Novipirellula artificiosorum: one gene and its partner. The protein of the gene in region 2 interacts with the protein of the main gene of each other region in a pairwise test. Links are inferred from orthologs where the notes say so. Each region holds a gene or a part of one and is shown on either strand. Other genes may lie near its edges.

What was found.
Region 1: the proteins of Poly41_RS08635 (region 2) and gyrA interact in binary tests that used the Escherichia coli proteins (3 or more experiments, as listed by UniProt). The link is inferred for Novipirellula artificiosorum from one-to-one orthologs.

The regions. Positions count from the first base shown.
Region 1 is NZ_SJPV01000004.1:299,676-304,765, reverse strand. What follows is about bases 1,014-4,300. They hold gyrA (DNA gyrase subunit A), read left to right. Parts: upstream 1,014-1,346; coding sequence 1,347-4,100; downstream 4,101-4,300. Outside these bases: Poly41_RS13620 (glycoside hydrolase family 117 protein), read left to right, coding at 1-996; Poly41_RS13610 (cupin domain-containing protein), read right to left, coding at 4,401-4,724; Poly41_RS13605 (universal stress protein), read left to right, coding at 5,065-5,090. UniProt on the Escherichia coli protein: A type II topoisomerase that negatively supercoils closed circular double-stranded (ds) DNA in an ATP-dependent manner to maintain chromosomes in an underwound state.
Region 2 is NZ_SJPV01000002.1:733,736-737,820, reverse strand. The notes cover bases 1-3,135. They hold Poly41_RS08635 (DNA gyrase subunit B), read left to right. Parts: upstream 1-341; coding sequence 342-2,930; downstream 2,931-3,135. Other genes in these bases: Poly41_RS08630 (thioredoxin domain-containing protein), read left to right, coding at 2,948-3,135; rnhA (ribonuclease HI), read left to right, coding at 1-166. Outside these bases: more of Poly41_RS08630, read left to right, coding at 3,136-4,085. UniProt on the Escherichia coli protein: DNA gyrase negatively supercoils closed circular double-stranded DNA in an ATP-dependent manner to maintain chromosomes in an underwound state.

The sequences.
Region 1 (5,090 bases), on a different replicon or contig from region 2:
TTCAACACACAAGATTTGAAAGGTGACTTGGCTTTCGAAAAAGGTGTGGTGCGTCGTGACCCGAGTGCCATGATTAAAGAAAATGGCAAATACTACGTTTGGTACTCTCGCTCCGTTGGGCCCAGCCAAGGGTTCGGGGGAGACGTCGAAAACGAAAAGGTCTTCCCCTGGGATCGTTGTGATTTGTGGTACGCCACTTCGACCGATGGTTGGACATGGAAGGAAGAGGGCTTGGCGGTACCCCGAGGTCAAAAAGGAGCGTACGATGATCGCAGTGTTTTTACCTGCGAAATCATGAAGCATGATGGTCTCTATTACCTGTGTTACCAAACCGTCAAATCACCGTATAACGTTCGGGTCAAGAACCAAGTGGGGTTGGCCTGGGCCGATTCGCCGGATGGCCCGTGGACCAAGAGTGCCGAACCGATCCTCAGTCCGGCGAACAATGGGATCTGGGAAGGCGAGGAACAAAATCGTTTTCTGGTGAAAAAGAAAGGCGACTTTGACAGCCATAAGGTTCACGATCCCTGCATCCTGCCTTTTCAGGGAAAGTTCTACCTGTACTACAAGGGCGAGCAGATGGGCGAGGAGATCAATTTTGGCGGCCGCATGATTCGACACGGCGTGGCGATCGCAGAGGATCCCAAAGGTCCGTATATCAAATCCCCCTACAACCCAATCAGTAACAGCGGACATGAGGTTTGTGTGTGGCCCTACAAGGGAGGCATTGCATCGTTGATCACCACGGACGGTCCCGAACGCAATACGATCCAGTGGTCCGCCGATGGCATCAACTTCGAAATCATGGGTGCGATTCAAGGAGCACCGCATGCAATTGGATTGAATCGTAGCGCGGATCTCGAAGCCTCTCCCACCGAGATCTTGAGGTGGGGTTTGACTCATCAATATCGCAGTAGCGATTACCAGTACATCCGCCGCTTTTCGTCCTGGCCCGTTCGGCATCACACGGCCAAAGGGGAAAACGCAAAGGAATAACCGATCAGGCGATTCCCTCTTTCCAAGCTTCGGAAACGAGCTCGCCGATCTGGAAGCCTGCGACTCGGATCTTGGCGTGCTCCCAAAGCCCCCTAAAGTGAAGGCTGTAAGTGTTGTCTGACAAAGACTTTGCGCCATTGGCCTGAATGCGTGGGGCCGTTGTGAGCCAAAGCCGAAATTGGTACACTGGGTCGCTTCATTCGTAGGGAAAAGGGTGCATCTCGCACCACCACTCACGCTAGGACACCACGTTGGCAGACGACGACAATAACAACGAAAACGGCGAAACCGAGGGCACGGCACCCCAGGAGGGTAACGGCGGGAATGCGGGCGGAGCCGGTGCGTTTCGGATGATCGATTTGCCGATCGAGGACGAGCTACGCGAGAGTTATCTGACCTATGCGATGAGTGTCATCGTCAGCCGTGCGTTGCCGGACGTGCGCGACGGCTTGAAGCCGAGCCAGCGGCGAATTTTGGTCGCGATGAACGACTTGAACCTCGGCCCCGGCAGCAAACGGGTCAAGTGTGCCAAGATCTCGGGCGACACCTCGGGCAACTATCATCCGCACGGTGAAAGCGTGATCTACCCGACGCTTGTTCGGATGGCTCAAGAATGGAACATGCGATCCTTGCTGATCGACAAGCAGGGGAACTTTGGATCCGTTGCGGGGCTGCCGCCGGCGGCGATGCGATACACCGAAGCTCGCTTGAGTCCGGTCGCAGCGGCCATGCTCGAGGACCTGAAACTCGACACGGTCGATTACATACCGACCTATGACGAAGTGCGGACGGAACCCACCGTGCTTCCGAGCAAGTTCCCGAGTCTGTTGATCAACGGCAGCGGTGGGATTGCGGTGGGGATGGCAACCAGCATCCCGCCTCACAATCCGACAGAGGTCTGCGAAGCGTTGATTCGCCTGATCGATCATCCGGAAACGACGATTGACGAGATTTGTGAGATCATCCCTGGTCCCGACTTCCCCACCGGTGGGATCATTTGCGGCCGTGCAGGCATCCGACGCGGCTACAAGACCGGTCGGAGTACGGTCGTCGTGCGGGCCCGTTGCCGAATCGAAGAAATGAAAGGCAACCGATCGCGAATCGTTGTCTCGGAGATTCCCTATCAGCAGTACCGTGACCGAGTGATCGAGAAGATTGCGGCATTGGTCAACGGCGACCGTATCAAGGGGATTTCGGGGATTCGCGATGAAAGCGACTTGAAAGAGCCGGTTCGGTTGGTGATCGAGCTGAAACGCGATGCCGATCCCGACGTGGTGCTGAACCAGTTGTACCAATTTTCGCCGTTGCAAGACACGTTCTCGTTGATCTTCTTGGCACTGGTCGATGGCAAGCCTCGTGAACTGACGATCAAGGAGATTTTGCAAGAGTTCTTGCGGCATCGCATCACCGTCATTCGCCGCCGAACCCAATTCTTGCTCGCCCGCGCCCGACGCCGAAAACATACTGTCGAAGGTCTGCTTTTGGCGCTTGCGGATATCGACAAGATCATCAAGACGATCCGTGAAAGCAAGACGCAACCCGAAGCCAAGCAGCGATTGATGCTGATCGAGTGTCCTGCGGCGATGCTCAAGCGAGCGTTGGGGGACGACGGGTTCTCTCAGTTCGTTCTGGAACGGGGTGAATCGGAAAACTACACCTTAACCAGCGTCCAGACCGACGCGATCATGCGAATGACGCTCGGCCAATTGGTGAACTTGGAGCAAGAAAAGCTGTCAACGGAGCATGCCGCCCTGCTTGCCGAGATCACCGATTACTTGGACATCCTTTCGAGTCAAGAAAGAATCAACGGAATCATCAAGGAAGACCTTGAAGAGATGAAACGTCGGTTCGGCGATAAGCGACGAACCGAAATCAGCATGGAAGAGCTGGGTAACATCGACTTGGAAGACTTGATTACCGAAGAAACGATGGTCGTGTCGATCAGCCATCGCGGTTACATCAAGCGGACCCCCACCAGCGTTTACAACACGCAGCGTCGCGGTGGCAAGGGATTGAAGGGGGCAAAGACCGATACCGAAGATCCTATCGAACATCTGTTTGTCGCCAGCACGCATGCCTATTTGCTGTTCTTGACCACGACGGGGAAAGTCCGTTGGCAAAAGGTCTACGATCTGCCTCAATTGGCGCGTGACAGCAAGGGGCGAGCGATCGTGAACTTGCTGAATTTGCAAGAAGACGAAAAAATTGCTGAGTGTTTGGCGATCCGTGATTTTGACCAAGCAGGCTACTTTGTGGTCATGGCAACGCGCAGCGGGCTGGTAAAAAAGACGCGGTTGGAACAATACAGTCGGCCAAAGAAAGGTGGCATCATCGCGATCAAGTTGCGAGAAGGCGACGAGTTGGTCGATGCGGCGGTGATCGGGCCCGGTGACGAAGTCGTCTTGGTCACCGCATCCGGTATGGCGATCCGGTTCCGAGAATCCGATGCGCGACCGATGGGCCGCAATACCTCAGGCGTCAAAGGGATTCGTTTGGTCGGTGACGACTGTGTGGTCGGGATGGTCGTCGCAGATCCCGAGGCAACGTTGCTGACCGTGTGCGAAAAGGGCTATGGGAAGCGAACCTTCTTTGGCCCCAATGCGGGACCCGGTGGCACTGCGGAATCGGGGGATGGCGATGCCGGAGACGAAACCGGAGACGAAGCCTTGGAAGAATCCGGAGACGATGTTGCTGCGGAAGCAGACTCGGAAGAAGAGAACAGCTCCTCCAGTGCACGCTACCGCACACAAAAACGGGGTGGCAAGGGCGTTCGCGATATTCGCACAAGCAAGCGGAACGGCAAAGTGATCGGAATCGCTCGTGTCACGGATGAAGATGAGCTGTTTATGATGACCGCCAACGGCAAGCTGCAGCGGATCAAGGCGGCCGACATCAACGTGATCGGTCGAAACACGCAAGGCGTCCGAATCATGAACGTGGATGAAGGGGACAGTCTAGTTGCTGCGGTTCGCGTCCCGCCAGAAGAAGAATCCGATGAGGAGGAGGGTGCGGATGTGGTGACCGTCGATGGAAACGTCGTCGTGTCCGATTCGGAACTCGAGATCGCACCCGATGATGACGAAGCATCCGATTCCGATTCCTAGCGCTCGCCTGGATGATTCGTTGGAGTGGTAGGCTTTAGCCGATTGCGTGCTGGATCCTTGCTGAATCGGCTAAAGCCTACGACTCCAACGTGCGCAGTCTGTTTGCGACTCAATCGGTGTAAGCTGATTGCATGCAAAGGGTTTCGGGGAATACGTTTGGACGGGTGAATCATCCGGGTTAGACGTGGGCGGTTTCGCACACGGATTGTGATCCGGCGTTGACGTTGGCAATCCGTTGATGTTGGTAATCCGTCGTGCGATCCCGTACTTGCGCAAGACCGAGAGACGGCTCGGGCGGTTTCATTCTTCGTTTCGAAAGAACACGCCCAGCCAAACCGTCGGTCGAGAGCTGCTGGTTGACTCGACGCGATGCCTCTGATGAGCATCGATCAGCAGATGGTCCCCCGGTCTCATCGTTAACGCAGTTCCGTCTTCAAATATGAGTTTGGCCTCGCCCTGCAACAGGGCCACCCATTCGTGTTCCTCTTGGTCGTACCAGAAACCTGGTGGACTGGCGTGCCCCATGGAAACGATCCGCTCGACGCGCACCTGTGAGTTCGATGCGAGAACCGTAACGAGTTCTTCGGCAAGAGAGGTTGGCAACGGATCAAATAGGTTCGTCAATGCAAGCGTCTCACTTCGCGATTTAGTGTGATTCAGTCGATGGACCGCCCGGTGGGGGAATGCCCGTCGGGTGAGAGCCGCGGTTTCGGGCGAGTCTCGTTGCGGTCTGGAGCAGAAGGCAAGCGGCCCTGATCCGGTCACGGCTGTTTTAGCCTTATTTCGAGCTTACCAACAGAACGGACGATAAGGTAAACGACGAAGCGCGCGATATCGCTCAGCGAGTGCGTCCTGTCGCGCTTCGAGTTACTATTGCATGCCAAAATGATGACAAATGGAGTATGGCACTGCGATTGCAGCACAACTTGGACGCATCCCATTCTCTTTGTCCGAGGGCTATTCGATGAGACGAGTTTTGTTAGCAACGGA
Region 2 (4,085 bases):
CCCGATCAAGAACGAGGAGCTTTGGCGATCGCTCGATCAGTTGATGCAAACTCACTCGATCCTCTTCAATCATGTCAAAGGCCACGACGGCCATCTCGAGAACGAGCGCTGTGACCAATTGGCAGTGCAGGCGTACCAAAAATACCTCTCACGCCGCGCTCAATAGGTGTCGGACGCGGCGAGCTGCAGCGGCGAGTTCAAGCTCTCGGAAGGCCGTTTTTCGGCATTTGACCTCCCATCGCGGAAACGGCCTAAGAAGGGTACAATTTCTGCTTCTCAAAACGTCGATTTTTCGGCGTTTTTTCCTGTGTTAGTCACTGCGATGTTCACTCGGATTTTTCATGAGCGACGATACCCCTTCGGATCCCGATTTCAAGCACGTCACGGATGCTGGCGAAACGCCCGACGCATCAGCTAGCGCGGACGCACCCGTCGTGGCAGCGAAGCCCCGACTGAGTGCGAATGCAGAATACACCGATAAAGATCTGCAACACCTTTCGGACCTCGAACACGTTCGTGAACGTCCAGGGATGTACATTGGCGATACGGCGAACCGAGGGCTGCACCATTTGGTCTACGAGGTGGTCGACAATTCGATTGACGAGGCCATGGCCAAGTTTGCCAACACCGTTTCGGTCACCGTCCATACCGACGGCAGCGTGACGGTGGAAGATGATGGACGTGGAATCCCCGTCACGCGTCATGACCAACTCTCCGAAGAGCTTGATCGTGAAGTCAGCACGCTCGAAGGCGTCATGACCGTCTTGAAATTTGGCGGCAAGTTTGAGAAGGGAGCCTACCAAACCTCTGGCGGCCTTCATGGGGTTGGCGTGACGGTGGTGAACTTCCTCAGCCAATGGGCCGAAGTCGAGGTCAGCCGCGACGGGTTCACTTGGACGCAAGAATACGAACGGGGCGTGCCCACGGGACCGGTCGTCAAAGGGCGCGCGACCAAACGCACCGGAACCAAAACGACGTTTAAGGCTGACAGCCGTATCTTTAGCGTCACCAAGTACAGTTTCGACATGCTCAACAAGCGGTTGCAGGAGTTAGCGTTTCTGAACAGCGGCGTCCACATCAAGTTTCACGATGAGCGCAATGGCGAGGGGGGGGATTTCAAGTACGAACGTGGGATCGTTGAATTTGTCGAACACCTCAACCGCGCTAGCGATGTGCTGCACAGCGATGTGATCCAACTTATCGGCGAGAAAGACGGAACGGAATATGAGATCGCGTTGCAATACAGCACCGAGTTCACGGAGAATGTTCAATCGTATGTCAACAACATTCACACGATTGAAGGGGGAACGCATGTCTCGGGGTTCCGGTCGGCGCTGACACGAACACTGAATACTTACGGAAAGAAAGAGAATCTTTTCAAAGGATCTACCATCCCAGGAGGGGATGATTTTCGTGAAGGGATCACGGCGGTCATTAGCGTGCGGGTTCCTCATCCACAATTCGAAGGGCAAACGAAAACGAAGCTCGGCAACAGTGAGGTCGAAGGGATCATTAACACGGGCGTTGGTGAGCAGTTGGCAAAGTACATGGAAGAGAACCCGCGAATTGCCAAGACGATCGTCCGCAAGGGGTTGTTGGCTGCCGAGGCTCGCGAAGCCGCCCGCAAAGCAAAAGACCTGTTGCGCAAACGTAAAGACGCGCTCGGTGGTGGTGGATTGCCTGGAAAGCTACGAGATTGCATCAGCAAAAACATGGAGGAGTGCGAGGTCTACCTGGTCGAAGGTGACTCGGCCGGCGGATCGGCCGAAGGAGGCCGAATGCGAGAATTCCAAGCGATCTTGCCGCTGCGTGGAAAGATCATCAACGCTTACAAGAGCCGCGAAGACAAGGTGCTTGCCAACGAAGAGGTTCAATCGATGATCCAAGCGATCGGAACCGGCATCGGCGCCGATCAGGATTTGACCAAACGTCGCTATAACAAAGTTATCATCATGACGGACGCGGATGTGGACGGAAGCCACATTCGCACGCTGCTGCTCTGTTTCTTCTATCGTCAAATGTACCAATTGGTCGCTGGCGGTCACGTTTATGTGGCACAACCACCGCTGTTTCGCGTCCAGCATGGCAAGTCGCGTTATTACGTGCAAAGCGAAGAGGAGATGAAGGGGCAACTGCTCGAACGCGGTCTCAATGACACCGTGTTTGAGGCCGAAGACGGTCGTCGAGCCGAGGGCGAAACGATGCGTCGACTGTGCACCACGCTCGCCTCGATGGAAGACGCGATCCTCGCGCTCGAACGACGTGGTGTGTCGCTTCGTATCCACGCCGAACGTCTCGATCCGGTCGCCGGGAAGTTGCCTTCGCTGCTGCTGACCTATGAGAACGAAGAACATTGGTTCCACACTCAAGAAGAGGTCGAAACGCTGCTGAATGAAAAGGGTTGGTTGCTTGATAACGAAGAAATTGAAGAAGACGATTCGGTCGAGATCAACGAAGACGACGCCGAAGCGAAGGTGGAACCGGAAAAGCCCGAAGTGATGGCCCATCTGGCCGAGCTTCACGAGGTTCGAACAATCAACAGCGGGTTGAAGGACTTGCAGCCACTCGGTTTTGGACTGGAGGACATCATTCCGATCGAGCGCACCGGAGCAACCACGCCGCGGTTTGAGTTGATTCGAGGCGAGGACATCCGACGCCCTCTCGTGGATCTTCGCGAGCTACTTGCCGAAGTGCGCGCGGCTGGCGAAAAGGGGTTGCAATTGACGCGGTTCAAGGGACTGGGGGAAATGAATGCGGAAGAGCTCCGCGAAACCACGCTGGACCCAGCAAACCGGACACTGGTGAAAGTCAACTTGACCGATGTCGGTGCGGCGGACGAGATGTTCCGTCTGCTGATGGGCGACAAAGTAGAACCACGTCGTGAATTCATCGAGAAGCACGCGCTCGACGTCCGAAACCTGGATGTGTAGCTTCCGCGGGTAGCATCATGAATCTTCTTTCCAACTCACTCAGCCCCTATCTGCTCCAGCATAAGGATAATCCAGTCGATTGGTATCCATGGGGCGAGGAAGCGTTCGAGAAAGCACGCGAAACCGACCGCCCCATCTTTCTATCGGTCGGTTACGCCGCCTGCCATTGGTGTCATGTGATGGAGCACGAGAGTTTCGAGGACGAATCGATCGCCCGATTTCTCAACGAAAACTTCGTCTCCATCAAAGTCGATCGCGAGGAGCGACCGGACATCGATCAGATCTACATGAACGCCGTCCAGTTGATGACCGGGCGGGGCGGTTGGCCGATGAGTGTCTTTCTGGATCATGACCGGAAACCGTTCTATGCAGGGACCTATTGGCCTGCGACGCCGCGAGGGGGTATGCCAGGCTTCACCAATGTTCTCGATGCGCTCGCTGACGCTTGGAAGAACCGACGGGAAGAAGTCGAGGATCACGCGGGTAAGATCACCGACTCGCTGCATCAGCTCGCAAGCGGCACTGCAGAGCCTGCAAGCTCTGTACCTGGGGATTCGATTGTTCAACAGGCAACTTCACGATTGCTGCAAGTCCTTGATCGCAAAGATGGCGGTTTTGGTTCCGCGCCAAAGTTTCCCCACGCAACGGATTTGAACCTGCTGCTTCGCCGAAGTCTGACCACGGAGGACAACGAGCTTGCGGATGCTGCGGAATTGACACTCGACCGGATGGCTGACGGCGGTATCCGCGATCACATCGGCGGTGGGTTTGCCCGCTACAGCGTCGACGGAAAATGGCTGGTCCCCCATTTCGAAAAGATGCTCTACGACAATGCGTTGTTGGCTCAAGTGTACGTAAGAGCGTTCCAAGTTACCGGAAACCAGCGACATGCTGCGGTCGCTCGCGAAGTCCTCGACTATCTTGATCGCGAGATGATCGATCCCTCCGGCGGCTTTCACTGCAGCGAAGATGCGGATAGTGAAGGGGTCGAAGGCAAGTACTACGTTTGGACGCCTGCTGAAGTCAAACAGATACTCGGGGATGACGAGGGAGCGCGGTTCTGCCAAGTTTACGACATCACCGAAGCTGGCAACTTCGAAGGCAATAGCATCGCGAATTTGCCTCGCTCGATCGAGAGCTGGGCAGTGCAGTGGT